Regions from separate parts of the Streptomyces sp. NPDC013157 genome, predicted to be linked through region 1. Evidence: riboswitches for the same ligand, from Rfam matches in the RefSeq annotation. Region 1 holds a riboswitch; each other region holds the start of a gene.
What was found. Region 1 has a riboswitch for S-adenosylmethionine ahead of ACFY6U_RS23915 (amino acid ABC transporter permease). Riboswitches for the same ligand answer to the same signal wherever they lie in the genome.

Region 1 (4,152 bases):
TCCTGCGCGACCTGGACCAGCACTTCGGCGACGGCGTCGCCCGGCTCTACCCGTGCGGCGCCGAGGCCGAGATCGAGGCCGTCGAGCGGCTGTGCGCCGAGGACATCGAACAGGCCGCCCAGTGCGCCGGCCGCGAGGGCGGTGACCCGGAGGCGCTGGAGCTGCTGCTCGCCACCCTGGACGGGCTGGAGCGCCGGCTGACCGGGGTGGAGTTCCTGGTCGGCGGGCAACTCACCGCCGCCGACATCGAGTTGTGGGTGGCCCTGGTGCAACTCGACACCGTGCACCGCAACCACCTGGACGCCGCCGCCGTGCACGCCATCGCCGGCCACCCGGCGCTGTGGGCCTACGCCCGCCGGCTGGCCGCCCACCCGGCCTTCGGCACCCACCTCGACCTCGACGGCATCGCCCGCCGCCACCACGGCCGTTGCCAGGGCCTGGAAGCCGCCGGCGCGGCCGTCCAGATCCTGGACTGGGCGGGCCACGCGGCAGACGTCCCCCGCGGTCCTCGCAGGTGAGAGCGGCCTGAACCGTTTCGCCAGTCGGACAGGCGTTGACATTCGTTTGGCCAACTGCGTTACTTACGGACCAGAACGGTCATGAGCGTCAGCGTCAAGCCCTGGCTTGCTGACCGGCAACCCTCGCACCGCGGTGGGGTGCCCCAGGTGACGACCGGACCGACGACGTTTCGGCAAGCGACGATTCGGTAAGCGCGAGTGCCCCTCGGGGCCGGCACGACAGTGACAGGTGACGGACATGTACGCAGCTCCCAGGACGGCCCAGCGCCGCGCCGAGGGCTGCGTACGCCCGTACCCGAGCCCCCTCGTCGCCGACCGCGCCGTCGACCTGCTCCGTGTCAACAGCGCCCTGTGTAGCGCGTGTACCGCCCCGGGCTGTGCCCGCTGTCGGGTCTGACCAGGCTCTTCCGCCGGTTCCCCGCAGTTCCGCACCCCAGCGTCCCCGTCGAAACACCGGCCGTCCGGTGTGCCGCCGTCCGCCCAGCCCCCGTGCCCGCGCGCCCCCGCGCACCGAACCGTGCCCGAACACGGCCCGGTGCGCGGCCCCCGCCGTGGGACACGTGGGTGTCCGACTCCGCCGGAGCCCGCCATGAGTGAACCCCCAGGCGCCACGATCGCCGCCCCCGAGGCACCGCCCGCTGCCGATGAGCCGTCAAAACCCCTCTCCGCACAGCGTGTTCTGCCGCTGCGCAGGCCGGGACGGTGGATCGCCACCGCCGTCGTCCTGGTCCTGGCCGCCCAGTTCGTGCACGGACTGGTGTCCAACCCCTTCTACCAGTGGGACCGTTTCGGCTACTGGTTCCTACGGCCGAACATCCTCGACGGGCTGCTCATCACCCTCGAAGTCACCGCCTACAGCGCGGTGCTGGGCCTCCTCGGCGGCATCCTGCTCGCCCTGGCCCGGCTGTCGAAGAGCCCGGTGCTGCGCGCCGTCAGCTGGACCTACGTGTGGGCGCTGCGCTCCATCCCGCTCATCGTGGTCCTGCTCTTCCTCTACAACTTCAGCGCCCTCTACAAGACGCTGAGTCTCGGCGTCCCCTTCGGGCCGGCCTTCTTCTCCTTCGACGAGTCGAAGCTCGCCACCGACATGGTGATCGCCGTGCTCGGCCTCAGTCTCAACGAGGCGGCCTACGCGGCCGAGGTGGTGCGCGGCGGCATCCTCTCCGTGGACCAGGGACAGCACGAGGCGGCCGCCGCACTCGGCCTTCCGAAGGGCTACCAGTTCCGGAAGATCGTCTTCCCGCAGGCGCTGCGCTCGATCATCCCGAACTACGTCAACCAGCTGATCGGCCTGATCAAGGGCACCTCGCTGGTCTTCTACGTCTCGCTGCTCGACCTGTTCGGCTCCGCACAGACCATGGGCTCCACCTACCCCGGCGACATCGTGCCGCTGCTGCTGGTGGTGACCGTCTGGTACCTGATCCTCACGAGCGTGGTCTCCGTGATCCAGTTCTACGTCGAGCGGTACTACGCCCGGGGTGCCGCGCGCACCCTGCCGCCGACGCCCCTGCAGAAACTGCGGGCCGGGCTCGGTGACCTGCGCGCCCGAATCCGCCGGGAGGCCGCCGTATGACCACCACCGACACCCTGGAGACGGCCCCGGCCTCCCTGGAGATCCACGACGTCCACAAGTGGTACGGCGCCCACCGCGTGCTCGACGGCGTCGACCTGACCGTACGGCCCGGCGAGGTCACCGTCATCCTCGGCCCGTCCGGCTCAGGCAAGTCCACTCTCCTCAGGGTCATCAACCACCTGGAGAAGCCCGAGATCGGCCACGTCAGCGTCAACGGCGAGCTGATCGGGGTCAAGCGGCAGGGCGAGCGGCTCAAGGAGCTGAGCGAGCGCGACATCCTGGCCCAGCGCGGCCGGATCGGCTTCGTCTTCCAGAACTTCAACCTCTTCCCGCATCTGACCGTCCTCGACAACGTGGCGGCGGCCCCCGTCGCCACCGGAAAGCTGGCCAAGCCCGAGGCGCAGGCGCTGGCCAAGGAACTCCTCGAACGCGTCGGCCTCGGCGAACGGATCGGCGCCTATCCGCGGCAGCTGTCCGGCGGCCAGCAGCAGCGCGTCGCCATCGCCCGCGCGCTCGCCCTGCGTCCCGGTGTGATCCTCTTCGACGAGCCCACCTCGGCCCTGGACCCGGAACTCGTCGGCGAGGTCCTCGCGGTCATCAAGGACCTGGCGACCAGCGGCACCACGCTCGTCATCGTCACCCACGAGATCGGCTTCGCCCGCGAGATCGCCGACCGGGTGGTCTTCATCGACGGCGGCAGGATCGTCGAACAGGGCCCGCCCTCCGAGGTTCTCGACAAGCCGCAGAACGAGCGGACCAGGGACTTTCTGAGCAAGGTCCTCTGACCTCCCACCGCACCCCTCGACTTCCCCCCACGCCACCCTCCATCACCTGCAGCGACAAGGAACGGCCATGTCTACCCACATCACCCGACGCAGCCTGATCAGAGGCATCACCGCGGCCACCGCCGTCGCCTCCCTCGCCACCGGGCTCGCCGCCTGCGGGGGCAACAGCGACGCGGCCACCACCACCGACAGCACCAAGTCCGGCACGGTCGTCGTCGGCCGGGTCTCCAACGGCGCCGCCACCCAGACCACCATCAAGGTCTCCGAGGTCAAGTCCATCAGCGCCGAGCTGCCCGCCGCCCTCAAGAAGAGCGGCACGCTGGAGATCGGCATCGGCGCCCTGCCCGCCGGGTTCCCGCCGCTGGCGTACGTCGGCGACGACCAGAAGACCCTCACCGGCTCCGAGCCCGACCTCGGCCGGCTGGTCGCCGCGGTCTTCGGACTCAAGGCCGAGGTCAAGAACTCCACCTGGGAGAACCTCTTCGTCGGCATCGACAGCGGCAAGGTCGACGTGGCCTTCTCCAACGTCACCGACACCGAGGAGCGCAAGAAGAAGTACGAGTTCGCCTCCTACCGGCAGGACAACCTCGCCTTCATCGTGCCGAAGAAGAGCACCTGGAACTTCGACGGCAACTACGAGAACCTCGCCGGCAAGACGGTCGCCGTCGGCTCCGGCACCAACCAGGAGAAGATCCTCCTGGAGTGGAAGGACAAGCTGGCCAAGGAGGGCAAGAAGCTCACCGTCAAGTACTTCCAGGACAGCACCAGCACCTTCCTGGCCCTGAACAGCGGCAAGATCGACGCCTCCTTCGGCCCCAACCCCGGCTTCGCCTACCACAACCGCCAGGTGGCCAACACGCCCAACGCCACCCGCACCGCGGGCACCTACTCCGGCGCGGGCGCCAGCCTCCAGGGCCTCATCGCGGCCACCGCCAAGAAGGACAGCGGCCTCGCCAAGCCGCTCGCCGACGCCATCAACTACCTGATCAAGAACGGTCAGTACGCCGAGTGGCTCAAGGCCTACAACCTCTCCAACGAGGCCGTCGCCAAGTCCGAGGTGAACCCGCCCGGACTGCCGCTCGACAACTCCTGATCACCCGTCAAGAAGCAATCCCGCAAGGCGAGAAAGGACCGCGCCCCCGTGACCGTCCAGACCGACCTCCACGGAGGCGGGGTCCCGCTCGCACCCGATCCGTCCCCGCTCGACAACGCCGTCTGGTCGGCCCTCGCCGGCCCGCACGCCCACCTCGCGGAGAGGGTCGGGCGGGCGGCCCGG
Region 2 (4,152 bases), on a different contig from region 1:
TCATCCACGGCAGCTGGGTGCACCTGCTCGGCAACATGCTCTTCCTCTTCGTCTTCGGGGCGATGACCGAGGAACGGATGGGCCGCGTGGAGTTCACTCTCTTCTACGTCGGCTGCGGCTATCTCGCGCTGCTCGGCTACGCGGCCGCCAACGCCACGTCCCAGCAGTCGCTGGTGGGCGCGTCCGGGGCGATCTCGGCGGTCCTCGGAGCGTTCCTGTACCTGTTCCCCAGCGCCCGCGTGACCAGTCTCCTCCCCTTCCTCTTCTTCCTCCCGCTCCGCTTCCCGGCCTGGGTGGTCCTCCCCTTCTGGGCGGCCCTCCAGTGGCTGGCCCTGAACCAGGCCTCCTCCGGCCCCGGCGTGGCCTACCTCGCCCACCTGGTCGGCTTCGGACTCGGGTTCGGCTACGCGTGGGTGCGGTACGGCCGTACGACTAAAGTGAAGGTCGCCCCAGCTCCGGCACCCGAGGGAGAGAACCAGCCGTGATCACCGCGATCGTCCTCATCAAGACCAGCGTGGACCGGATCCCCGAGATCGCGGAACGGATCGCCGCGCTGGACAGCGTCAGCGAGGTCTTCTCCGTCACCGGCACGTACGACCTCATCGCCATGGTCCGGGTGCAGCAGCACGAGGATCTGGCCGACGTCATCCCCGGCTCCATCAGCAAGATCCCCGGCGTGGAGGCCACGGACACGCACGTCGCGTTCCGCACGTACTCCCAGCACGACCTGGAGGCGGCGTTCGCGATCGGCCTTGACAGCTGAGCGCCGCCGACTGCAGCGCCCCGTAAGGGGCGCTGGGGGTACCCCCGGCCGAAGGCTGGGGGAGGAACCGCGCGACCAGCCACGACGGAGCCGCGGGGGGCCAATGCGCTTCGTGCCCGGCTGCCGGCCGGTGGGGGCTGAGCGCGCAGTTCCCCGCGCCCCTGGCGGGGCGCTGATCACACCGCCGGGACGCAGCGGCCCTCTTCCGTGCGGTACGACCACTTCGCACCGTCGGTCACAAGTTCCCGTACCGCCGTCACGAAGCGCTCCACGTGCTCGTCCGGCGTCCCCGCCCCGAAGCTCACCCGGATCGCGTTGAGGGACTTCTCGCCCGGTGCCGCCTCCGGCGCCCCGCACTCGCCCTGGGTCTGCGGGTCGGAGCCCAGCAGGGTCCTGACCAGCGGGTGGGCGCAGAAGAGGCCGTCGCGGACGCCGATGCCGTACTCGGCGGAGAGCGCGGCGGCGAAGTGGGAGCTGTTCCAGCCGTCCACCACGAAGCTGATCACGCCGACGCGGGGGGCGTCGTCGCCGAAGAGGGAGAGGACCCGGACGTCGGGTACCCCGGCCAGGCCCGCCCGCACCTTCTCGATCAGGTGCTGCTCGCGGGCGACCAGCGTGTCGAAGCCGGCCTCGGTGAGCGCCTTGCAGGCGGCGGCGATGGAGTAGGCGCCGATGACGTTGGGCGACCCGGCCTCGTGCCGCGCGGCGCTCTCGTGCCACTCCACGGCCACTCCCCCGTCCTCGCGCCGGGTGACCTTGCGGCTGGCGCCGCCGCCCGCGAGGTACGGCTCGGCGGCCTGCAGCCAGTCGGCGCGGCCGGCCAGGACGCCGGAGCCGAAGGGGGCGTACAGCTTGTGGCCGGAGAAGGCGACCCAGTCGACGCCCAGGTCCCGGACCGAGACGGGGTGGTGCGGAGCCAGCTGGGCGGCGTCCAGGACGATCCGGGCGCCGTGCGCGTGCGCGGCGGCCGCGAGCTCCCGTACGGGCCACAGCTCGCCGGTGACGTTGGACGCGCCGGTCACGCAGACCAGGGCCGGACCGTAGGGGTCGCGGTCGGCGAGGGCGCGTTCCAGGGTCTCGACGGCCTGGCGCGGGGTGCGGGGCGCGTCGAGGTAGGTGACACGGGCGTCCTGCCACGGCAGCAGGGAGGCGTGGTGCTCGGTCTCGAAGACGAAGACCTGGCAGTCGGCGGGGAGGGCACGGGCCAGGAGGTTCAGGGAGTCCGTCGTCGAACGGGTGAAGACCAGCTGGTCGTCGGGGCGGCAGTCGAGGAACTCGGCGACGGTCCGGCGGGCGTTCTCGAAGAGGTCCGTGGAGAGCTGGGAGAGGTAGCCGGCGCCGCGGTGGACGCTGCCGTAGTAGGGCGCGTACGCCGCCACGTCGTCCCAGACCCGCTGCAGGGCGGGGGCGCTGGCCGCGTAGTCGAGGGCGGCATAGGTGACCTCGCCGCCGGTGACGAGCGGGACGGTGACATCACGGCCCAGAACGGGCAGGGGGGCACAAACGGACTGGACGGAGGCAGCGGTGGAGACGGACATGGGTGAACTCCCGTGTGAGCAGGTGGGATCCGCCGTGCGAGCGGATGCGCTCAAGCAGCGGCAGGGGAAAAGGGTGTGCGGAGGCGGGGCTCTGCGGCCCTATCGCATTCGCTTGCTCACGGAAGGCTCCTCGACGACCAGGACCCCTGGTGGTTCGAGGGGTCCGCGCTTGCCGTGGACCTCGCTGCCCACGGCCTGGTCTTCACCCGGGGCACCCCGCCACGGACGGAGGGTTGCCGGACAGTCGGCCGGGGCCTCATGACTGTCACTCATGACCTGGAAAGAAACTTATGGGAAGTGATCGCAGCCGCGCAACTCCAGTCCGGATGACGGGACGGAGCGGGGGCTGCGGACAGTTCGGCACCGCCGGAGAGGCCGTATGTGGTTGCGCACCGCCGGTCCGCAACGGCCGTCGGCCACGACGGTGGAGCCCGGCGGTGCGGACCCCACCCAGCCCTCTGGACCGGCGCCCTACTTGTGCGTCGCCGCCGCCCAGCGCTCCAGGACCTGCTTGGCCGCACCCGAGTCGATCGAGTGCGCCGCCCTGTCCATGCCGGCGCGGAGCTGCTCTGCCAGCGACCCTGTGCCCGGGTCCAGGGCCACCAGCGCCGCCGCCGAGTTCAGCAGCACCGCGTCCCGCACCGGGCCCCGCTCGCCGTCCAGGAGGCGGCGGGCGACCTCCGCGTTGTACGACGGGTCACCGCCCCGCAGCGCCTCCACGGGGACCAGGTCGATGCCGACGTCACGGGGGTCGAAGGTCTCCTCCGTGACCTTGCCGTCCCGGACGGTCCAGACGCGGGACGTGGCGGTCGTCGTCAGTTCGTCGAGGCCGTCGTCGCCGCGGAAGACGAGGGAGGAGTGGCCGCGTTCGGCGAAGACGCCCGCGACGACGGGGGCCATGCGGGGGTCCGCGACGCCGACCGCCTGGGCCCGCACCCGTGCGGGGTTGGTCAGCGGGCCGAGGATGTTGAAGACCGTGCGGATGCCCAGCTGGCCGCGGGCGGCGCCCGCGTGGCGCAGCGCCGGGTGGAACTTGATGGCGAAGCAGAAGGTGATGCCGGCCTCCTCGGCGACCTCGGCGACCCGCTGCGGGGTCAGGTCGAGGTTGACGCCGAGCTTCTCCAGGACGTCGGAGGCCCCGGACGCGGAGGAGGCCGCGCGGTTGCCGTGCTTGACGACCTTCGCGCCGGTGCCGGCCACCACGAGCGCCGACATCGTGGAGATGTTCACCGTCTTCGCGCCGTCGCCCCCGGTGCCGACGATGTCGACGGTGCGGCCCGGCACCTCGATGACGTTGGCGTGCTCGTACATCGTGCGGACGAGCCCGTTGATCTCCTCGACGGTCTCGCCTTTGGACCGCAGGGCGACGACGAAGCCGGCGATCTGGGCGTCGGTGGCCTGGCCGCGCATGATCTGGTCCATCGCCCAGGCCGTCGCGTCGGCGCTCTGGTCCTGGCCGTACAGCAGCGCGTTCAGTACCTCGGGCCAGGAACGGCCCGCCGCGGTGTCGCCTCCAGCGGGGGTCACAGCGCTCATGAGGCCGCTCCTGATCGTCGTACGGGAACAACAGGTTTCAGGGCCTACCCTATCCAGCTCCGGGCACCGCGAAGGGCCCCCGTCCTCCCCTGGTCCTCGAACAAACTCGGACCGGGGGCCCATCCGGACGGGGGCCCTTCGACCGTGGCGTGGCGACGCGGTCGATCAGTGGTGGCCGTGGCCGCTCGTGATCTCCTTGTACTCCTCGACAGTCGGCTTCGGGATCTGGTTGTCCTCGCCGTAGTAGGCGTTGCTCAGCTTGGCGCGGAGCTTCTCGGAGCCCTTGATCTTGCGCTCGACACCGTTCTCGTCGAC
Region 3 (4,152 bases), on a different contig from region 1:
TCCGGAACGAGCTTGTCGACGACGTCGGTGACCGATGACGGGAGCAGGTGCGGCAGGAGGTTGAAACCGTCGACGGCACGGGTGGTGACGTAGCGGGTCCACTCGTCGGCGACGGCCGACGGCGTGCCGACGAACGCGGGGTGTCCCGGTGCCACCTCCAGCACCAACTGCCTGATCGACACCGTCGTGGCGGCGAAACGGTTGGCGGGGCGGGGCAGGCCGAGCGTGGTGCGCAGGGTGTCGCCGGGGCGGGACGGTCGGTGGAGTCCCGCGGTGACCAGGGCGGGCAGCACCCGGTCGGTCAGCACCGGCAGGTCGTCGGCGAGGACGGCCGGGTGCAGCCGTACGCCGTCGACGAACCGCACGAGTTCGGCCAGGAGCTCGGTCAGCGCCTCCGGGGAGCCGACGTGGCGCAGCCGGCCGGTCCGAGGCCAGGCGGCCAGGCTGTCCAGTCCGGCCAGCCGGTCGGCGGCCGGGACTGCCGTGTCGAGCACCACCTCCGCCTCCGCGAAGACCAGGGGTGCACCGGCCTCCCGGGCGGTGGCGGCGCGGGCGGCGATGTCGGCGGGCGTGGGCGGGCCACCAGGACCACGTCGGCGCGCTCGTCGATGTCCAGCGCGTCCGGAGCGAGGACGACGAGCTGTCCCTGCGGTGGGCGGGGGGTGATCAGGGGGCCCTTCACCGAGAAGCCGGCGCCCTCGAAATCGATGTGGTGCACGCGGACCGGGTCCGGGAAGCGGCCGGTGGCGACGTCCTTGACGACCGCGTCGTCCTCCCAGGAGTCCCACAGCGCGCGGGCGGTGTCGACGACGTCCGTGATCTCCCGGTGGCAGTGCTGTTGACGACCATGCGGCTCTTTCCGAGCGGGCGGGGGCTGGACGCGGGCGCGTCGGGGGATGCCTGCGACGCCGGTCCGGAGCCAGGTGAGGGCGCGGCGCGGCGGAGGCGGATGCGACGGGGAGCGAGTGGTCAGCGACAGGTCTGGTCGAACTGGTCGGCGCGGAGGCCCGACCAGAACGGGTCGAGCAGCAGCGTGCGTGCCTGACCTGCGGTCTCCATGGCCGGATCAAAGCACACGGAACAAGGTGCGTCCACCATCCGTCCCGGCACGTGAGACGACCCCGTTCTCCCGAACAGGGCGTCACATTGCGGCATTGACGTACGACAAAATCGATCCGTAGCATCACCAACGGCATTGAGTGTCAGCGTCAAGCCCTGGCTCGCTGACCGGCAACCCTCCCGCGCGGTGGGGTGCTCCAGGTGAAAGCCCGGCGGGGTCACCGATGACTCCCGCAAGCGCGTGGCCCCGTGACCGGGGCCGGAGACGGGGAGGTTCGGCATGCGGCACAGCGACGACTCTGCTGCCTCCCTCACCGACGCCACGGCGTACTCCCGGCTCTCGCGCCGGCGCCACATCGATCTGAAGCGCTCGACCAGCTGCCTCTGTCGGGCCTGACCGGCCCGGCCGCCGCCGGCTGACGTCCGTCACCGGCCCCGGCCCCTGCGCGCCGCCCTTCCCGCTCGCCACCGGTTCCCGGTGTCGTCCGCATGCCAACTCCCTGTCTGCACAGCGCATCCCCGGCCGGAGTCGATCCGCCCGGGCCGCACACACCGTCATGCCTGCGCACATCCGTGCGCGGTCGTGCCCCGGTGACACGAGTAGGAGAAAGCCCTCCGTGACTGCACTTCCGGATTTCAGACCTTCCCGATGGGCGCCCCTGGCCGCGCTCCTGACCACCAGCGTCCTGCTGACCGCGTGCGGTTCGGGCGACGACGGCTCCGGCGGCGGAAGCGGCCAGGCGAAGTCCGGCGGCACCCTGACCTTCGCGGTGGGATCCGACGCCGGCTGCGTGGACCCGCAGCAGGTCGGCAGCAACGACACCATCTACTCGGTGCGCCAGATCGTGGACTCCCTCACCGACCAGGACCCGAAGACCGGCAAGATCGTGCCATGGCTCGCCAAGAGCTGGGACATCAGCGCCGACGCGACGACGTTCACGTTCCACCTGCGGTCGGGCGTCACCTTCAGCGACGGCTCGAAGCTGACCGCGCAGGTGGTCAAGGACAACTTCGACGCGGTGCCGAACCTCGGCGCCCTGGGCACCCTCGCCGAGGGCTATCTCAGCGGCGTCAAGAGCACCACGGTGGTCGCCCCGCTCACCGTCAAGGTGTCCTTCAAGCAGCCCAACGCCCAGTTCCTCCAGGCGACTTCGACCCACTCGCTGGGGATCGAGTCCTCGGCGAGCGTCAAGAAGAGCCCGCAGCAGAAGTGCAGCGACGGGGTGGTCGGGTCCGGGCCGTTCGTGCTCAAGCAGTACGTGCAGAACCAGTCGATCACCCTGGACAGGCGCACCGGGTACGACTGGGGTTCCTCGCTGTGGTCGAAGAAGGGCGAGGCCTACCTGGACAAGCTGGTGTTCAAGGTCGTGCCCGAGGCAGGGGTGCGGGCCGGCAGTCTCCAGTCCGGGCAGGTGGACGCGATCAGCAGCGTCGGCAAGGCCAACGAGGCGGCCCTCAAGGGCGGCCAGGTCACCCTCCAGAGCCGGGCCAACCCCGGTGTGGTGTTCGGTCTCGGGCTGAACAACTCCCGGCCCCTGCTGAAGGACGCGAAGGTCCGTCAGGCGATCTCGGCCGCCATCGACCGGAATCAGATCGCCGACACGGTCTTCCCGACCGGCACCCGGCCGGCGACCAGCATCCTGGCGCACACCACGCCCGACTACACCGATCTCTCCTCGGACCTCGCACTCGACACGGCCAAGGCGAAGTCGCTGCTGGATGCCGCCGGTTGGAAGGCGGCCGGCGACGGCATCCGCGCCAAGGACGGCAAGAAGCTGACCCTGACCATCAGCTGGTTCCCCAACGCGGCCACCAACCAGCCCGCGCTGGAACTCGTCCAGCAGCAGCTCAAGGCCGTCGGGATCGACGTGGTGCTCAAGCAGCTCCCGGTCACCCAGTTCGCCACCACGCTCCAGTCGGGTGACTTCGACGTGGTGTGGGGGAACGTGACCCGCGCCGACCCGGACATCCTGCGCAGCTCCTTCTCCTCCCAGCTGGGCAACTTCTACCACCTGCCCGCCAGTTCGCTGGACACGGCACTGTCCGCGCAGGCCGCGACCACGGACCCCGCGAAGCGCGAGCAGCTGGTGGCGGAGGCGCAGCAGCTGATCGTGCAGAACGCGTACAACGTGCCGGTGGTGGAGCTCCAGACCCAGCTCGGCGTCTCGAAGAAGGTGCACGATCTCGAATTCGACTCCGGCAGCCGCGTCCAGCTGCACGACACCTGGATCGGGTAGCCGATGCGCCGCTATGTGATCAAACGGCTGGCGCAGGCGGTCGGGGTGCTGTGGGCGGCCTACACGGTGTCGTTCCTGGTACTGGACTTCCTGCCCGGTGACCCGGTCTCGGCGATGGCCGGGGCCGGGATGGACACGGGGGAGGTCGACCCGGTCCAACTCGCCAGGCTGCGGCACGAGTACGGCTTCGACAAGCCGGTGCTGGTGCAGTACGCGGAGTATCTGGGCCGGGCGGTGCGCGGGGACTTCGGCGACGCGGTCTCCACCGGCCGCCCGGTGACCTCCACGCTCGCCGACGCGCTGCCGCAGACACTCCAGCTGACCGGTGCCGCGCTGCTGCTGGCGGTGGTCCTCGGCGGCGGCCTCGCGGTGGTGGCGACGTACACCTCGCGGCGGTGGCTGCGGCAACTGCTGCTGTCGCTGCCCCCGCTGGGGGTGTCAGTCCCGACGTTCTGGGTGGGGCTGCTGCTCGTCGAGGCGTTCTCCTTCAAGCTCCACTGGTTCCCGGCCTTCGGCAACGACGGGCTGAAGGGGCTGGTGCTGCCGGCGCTCACGCTGGCGGTCCCGACCGGCGCACAGGTCGCCCAGGTGCTGGCGAAGAGCCTGCTGACCGCGCTGGACCAGGCCTATGTGGAGACCGCGCGGGCCAAGGGCGCGGGCAGGTGGCGGGTGCATCTGCGGCACGCGCTGCGCAACGCGTCACTGCCGGCGCTGACGGTCGTGGGCCTGCTGGTCGGGCAGCTGATCGCCGGTTCGGTGGTGGTCGAGACGGTGTTCTCCCGCGACGGTCTGGGCCGGGTGACCGCAGGGGCGGTCACCACCCAGGACATCCCGCTGGTCCAGGGGGTGGTGGTGT
Region 4 (4,152 bases), on a different contig from region 1:
GGCGTCGGCGAGCTGGTTCATACCGCGCTCAAGGCCGCGCCGCGCCTCCTCGTCGAACGCGATGATCTTGGCCATGTGAAGTGGTCCCTCCAGGACTGGGGGTGAGTCTTCGGACCGCGCCCGCGCCCGCGACGGACGGCTCGCCGACCCGTGGGTTCCTTGCCCCACCCGGCCTGCGGGCCTCACCGACCCGGTCCTTCGTTGTCACTCTCACCTTCAGAGTGCTAACGCCAATGATTAGCACTCGCCCATGCCGAGTGCAAGCGCCTCCCGGGGATCGGCCCCCGGAGTCAGGCCCCCGGGCATGCGCCGGGCATGCCGAAGGGCCCGTGCCCCGGGAGGCACGAGCCCTTCGAAGAAGTACAGAAGAACGTCGCTGTCAGTCGGCGCGTGCTTCAGCCGGTCGCCAGCCGGACCATGTCCGCCTGCGGCCCCTTCTGGCCCTGCGAGATCTCGAAATCGACCCGCTGACCCTCTTCCAGGGTGCGGTAGCCGTCCATCTGAATCGCGCTGTAGTGGACGAAAACATCCGCACCACCGTCGACCGCGATGAAGCCGTACCCCTTCTCCGCGTTGAACCACTTGACGGTGCCCTGAGCCATGCCTAACTCCCCTATTACTGGCCCTTGCACAGATCCACACTTCGCGGATCCGGGTCAGACCTCACCCCCCATTGGTTGGGGGCGTGCGCCGGAACGCGTCGACCGCGGCTGAATGTATCTGTCCAACTGCCGTCTGCAACAGGTCAATCGGACGAGAATTCTGGACGGAAGGGGTCCGGAATGTAGCAAGAATTCGGCCGAATTCAGGGCAAGTCGGACCCCATAAAGGCCACAAAAGCCGCATATAACCCGCACACTTTGGCTACTTCTTGTCGGGCTCGCGGTATCGAATACGGGGCTCCCGACCTGGAGATCGGGACCGTGTTCCCCAACTCTACCGCGCTCAACCACACAGAATTGCCCCCTCCGCTTCTCTCACGGAGGGGGCAATCAGATGAACAGTCGGTGATCGGCGTTACCGAAGGTAATGTTCGGTCATTCGATCAGCCTGTCAAGCAGGTCGGCAGGTCAGCCGCCCGCGACGGCCGGGATGATGGAGACGCCGGCCCCGTCCGGGGTGGCGGTCTCCAGGCCCTGCTCGAAGCGGACGTCGTCGTCATTGACGTACACGTTGACGAACCGGCGCAGCTTGCCCTGGTCGTCGAGAACCCGCGCGGAGATCCCGGTGTGGTTCTTCTCCAGGTCCGAGATGACCTCGCCGAGAGTGGCGCCCTCGGCGGCGACTTCGGCCTGACCACCGGTGTAGGTGCGCAGGATGGTGGGGATGCGAACGGTGACGCTCACGTTTTTACCTCCGGTCTGGGCAACGCCCTATTTCTCGGGGGACTCAGGCGAGCCCGGCCTCGCGGAAAGACTCCAGATTCGGGCGAATGGTCGCGGTGAGTCCAGTCCCCGCCACTGCGTCCAGCGTCTTCAGCCCATCACCAGTGTTGAGTACAACGACCGACTTCGCCGGATCAATCAACCCATTCTCAATGAGCTTTTTGGTGACTCCAACCGTCACCCCGCCGGCGGTTTCCGCAAAGATTCCCTCGGTCCGCGCGAGCAGCTTGATGGCGTCGACGACCTGCTCGTCGGTGACGTCCTCCACCGCGCCGCCGGTGCGCCGCGCGATGTCGAGGACGTACGGCCCGTCGGCCGGGTTGCCGATGGCGAGGGACTTGGCGATGGTGTTCGGCTTCTGCGGGCGGACCACATCGTGGCCCTCCTTGTAGGCCACCGACACCGGCGAGCACCCCTCGGCCTGGGCACCGAAGATCTTGTACGGCTTGTCCTCGACGAGCCCGAGCTTGATCAGCTCCTGCAGACCCTTGTCGATCTTCGTGAGCTGCGAGCCGGAGGCGATCGGGATGACCAGCTGGTCCGGGATCTCCCAGCCGAGCTGCTCGCAGATCTCGTACGCCAGGGTCTTGGAGCCCTCCGCGTAGTACGGCCGCAGGTTGACGTTGACGAAGCCCCAGCCCTCGCCGGCCGAGTCGCCGATCAGCTCGGAGCAGAAACGGTTCACGTCGTCGTAGTTGCCCTCGATGCCGACGAGCTCGCCGCCGTAGATCGCGGCCATGACGACCTTGCCCTGCTCCAGGTCGTGCGGGATGAACACGCAGGAGCGGAAGCCGGCCCGGGCGGCGGCGGCGCCGACCGCGCCGGCCAGGTTGCCGGTGGAGGAGCAGGAGAGGGTGGTGTAGCCGAAGGCGCGGGCGGCCTCGACGGCCTGGGCGACGACGCGGTCCTTGAAGGAGTGCGTCGGGTTGCCGGAGTCGTCCTTCACGTACAGCCCGCCGGTCACCCCGAGCTCACGGGCCAGGTTGTCGGCCTTGACGAGCTTGGTCCAGCCGGGGTTGATGTTCGGCTTGGTCGCCACGTCCGCGGGGACGGGCAGCAGTGGCGCGTAGCGCCAGATGTTCGCGGGACCCGCTTCGATCCGCTTCCGCAGCTCCTCGGTGTCGTACGCCGAGAAGTCGTACGCGATCTCCAGCGGGCCGAAACACTCCTCGCAGGCGAACACCGGGCCGAGCGGCACGCGGTGACCGCACTCGCGGCAGCTGAGGGCTGCGGCGGGGCCGAGGTCGACGGTGGAATCCGTGGTGCTTGCAACAGTCTGCACAGCCATGTGAGGCGAGGCCCTTTCTCCTCATCTTCCTCACGACGCATCTCGCCGTGAGACGGATTTGGCACCTTCCCTAGCCGGGAGCCTCGCGGACGATCGACACTGATCGGCGATCTACGAGAACCGACTGGAGGGTTGCCGGGGCTTCAACGGGCCGTATCCCTCTGCCCCTCTGGATGAGCGGTATGCGGTTGTCGACGCCGGGTGACCCCAGGACATGCGATGGTCATCGGCGTTGTTCAAGACTGTAACCGAAGGCCAGGACAGTTGAGAGAGTCGTCCGTAACGCGAGATGGATCACACGTCGTCGTGTGGCCGTGACAGTGAGGAGCCGCTGACCGTGCTGGAAGAAGTCGAGCGCTGGCTGGCCACCCGCTCCTGGTCCGTATCCGATCGTCCGCTGCACCGGATCATGGCCGCCAAACGGTCCTCCGGGCAGACGGTCAGCGTCGTGCTGCCCGCGCTCAACGAGGAGGAGACCGTCGGCGACATCGTCGCGATCATCCGCCACGACCTCATGCAGCAGGTGCCGCTCGTCGACGAGATCGTGGTCGTCGACTCCGGCTCCACCGACCGCACGGCGGCCGTCGCCGCGGCGGCCGGCGCCCGCGTCGTGCACCGCGACGCGATCCTGCCCCGCATCCCCGCCGTACCCGGCAAGGGCGAGGTCCTCTGGCGCTCCCTCCTGGTCACCACCGGGGACATCGTCTGCTTCGTCGACGCCGACCTGCGGGAGTTCTCCTCCGACTTCGTCACCGGCATCGTCGGCCCGCTCCTCACCGACCCGGACGTCGACCTGGTCAAGGCGATGTACGACCGCCCGCTCGGCGGCGCCGCCGGACAGGGCGGCCGGGTCACCGAGCTGATGGCCCGTCCGCTGCTGAACATGCACTGGCCCCAGCTGGCCGGCTTCGTCCAGCCGCTCGGCGGCGAGTACGCGGCCCGCCGCTCGCTGCTGGAGCAGCTCCCCTTCCCGGTCGGCTACGGCGTGGAGCTCGGCATGCTGGTCGACGCCCTGCACCTGGTCGGCCTCGACGCCCTCGCCCAGGTCGACGTCGGCGTCCGCAAGCACCGCCACCAGGACGGCCAGGCCCTCGGCCGGATGTCCGCCGCGATCTACCGCACGGCCCAGCTCCGGCTGGCCCGCGGCCACCTGATCCGCCCCTCCCTCACCCAGTTCGAACGGGGCGAGGACGGCTTCGAACCGCGCACGTACTCGGTGGACACGGAGGAACGGCCGCCGATGGTGGAGATCACGGAGTACGCCGAGCGCAAGGTGGCGTGACTTCGCCGTACGGCCGTATACGGCGGCGCGTCGGGCGCGGCCGTACGTTTGAGCGTTTACGGGCCGGGCTAGGTTGTGGCGTATGGCTTCCCCCATGGCTTCCACCGGCGGTGCCGAGGTGCTGGTCGCCTCGAACCGCGGCCCGGTCTCGTACGAGCTGCGCGAAGACGGTTCGCTGCACGCCAAACGGGGCGGCG

Region 2: linked by a shared signal. The riboswitch ahead of ACFY6U_RS14370 (aminotransferase class V-fold PLP-dependent enzyme) and the one ahead of ACFY6U_RS23915 (amino acid ABC transporter permease) in region 1 are both predicted to bind S-adenosylmethionine.
Region 3: linked by a shared signal. The riboswitch ahead of ACFY6U_RS07600 (putative leader peptide) and the one ahead of ACFY6U_RS23915 (amino acid ABC transporter permease) in region 1 are both predicted to bind S-adenosylmethionine.
Region 4: linked by a shared signal. The riboswitch ahead of thrC (threonine synthase) and the one ahead of ACFY6U_RS23915 (amino acid ABC transporter permease) in region 1 are both predicted to bind S-adenosylmethionine.

What each region holds. Positions count from the first base shown of each region.
Region 1 is NZ_JBIBAK010000008.1:62,731-66,882, forward strand. Features, by position in the region: gene ACFY6U_RS23910 (glutathione S-transferase C-terminal domain-containing protein) at 1-518, shown strand, start outside; SAM riboswitch class IV at 596-719, shown strand; gene ACFY6U_RS23915 (amino acid ABC transporter permease) at 1,108-2,091, shown strand; gene ACFY6U_RS23920 (amino acid ABC transporter ATP-binding protein) at 2,088-2,876, shown strand; gene ACFY6U_RS23925 (transporter substrate-binding domain-containing protein) at 2,944-3,969, shown strand; gene ACFY6U_RS23930 (GNAT family N-acetyltransferase) at 4,018-4,152, shown strand, end outside.
Region 2 is NZ_JBIBAK010000004.1:233,669-237,820, reverse strand. Features, by position in the region: gene ACFY6U_RS14380 (rhomboid family intramembrane serine protease) at 1-485, shown strand, start outside; gene ACFY6U_RS14375 (Lrp/AsnC family transcriptional regulator) at 482-763, shown strand; gene ACFY6U_RS14370 (aminotransferase class V-fold PLP-dependent enzyme) at 940-2,301, opposite strand; SAM riboswitch class IV at 2,462-2,578, opposite strand; gene trpD (anthranilate phosphoribosyltransferase) at 2,773-3,837, opposite strand; gene ACFY6U_RS14360 (cytochrome bc complex cytochrome b subunit) at 4,003-4,152, opposite strand, start outside.
Region 3 is NZ_JBIBAK010000002.1:493,246-497,397, forward strand. Features, by position in the region: gene ACFY6U_RS07595 (hypothetical protein) at 1-494, opposite strand, end outside; SAM riboswitch class IV at 1,192-1,305, shown strand; gene ACFY6U_RS07600 (putative leader peptide) at 1,340-1,456, shown strand; gene ACFY6U_RS07605 (ABC transporter substrate-binding protein) at 1,677-3,296, shown strand; gene ACFY6U_RS07610 (ABC transporter permease) at 3,300-4,152, shown strand, end outside.
Region 4 is NZ_JBIBAK010000009.1:226,508-230,659, forward strand. Features, by position in the region: gene groL (chaperonin GroEL) at 1-75, opposite strand, end outside; gene ACFY6U_RS26605 (cold-shock protein) at 396-602, opposite strand; gene ACFY6U_RS26610 (ubiquitin-like small modifier protein 1) at 1,071-1,346, opposite strand; gene thrC (threonine synthase) at 1,390-2,673, opposite strand; SAM riboswitch class I at 2,692-2,853, opposite strand; gene ACFY6U_RS26620 (glucosyl-3-phosphoglycerate synthase) at 3,011-3,955, shown strand; gene ACFY6U_RS26625 (trehalose-6-phosphate synthase) at 4,050-4,152, shown strand, end outside.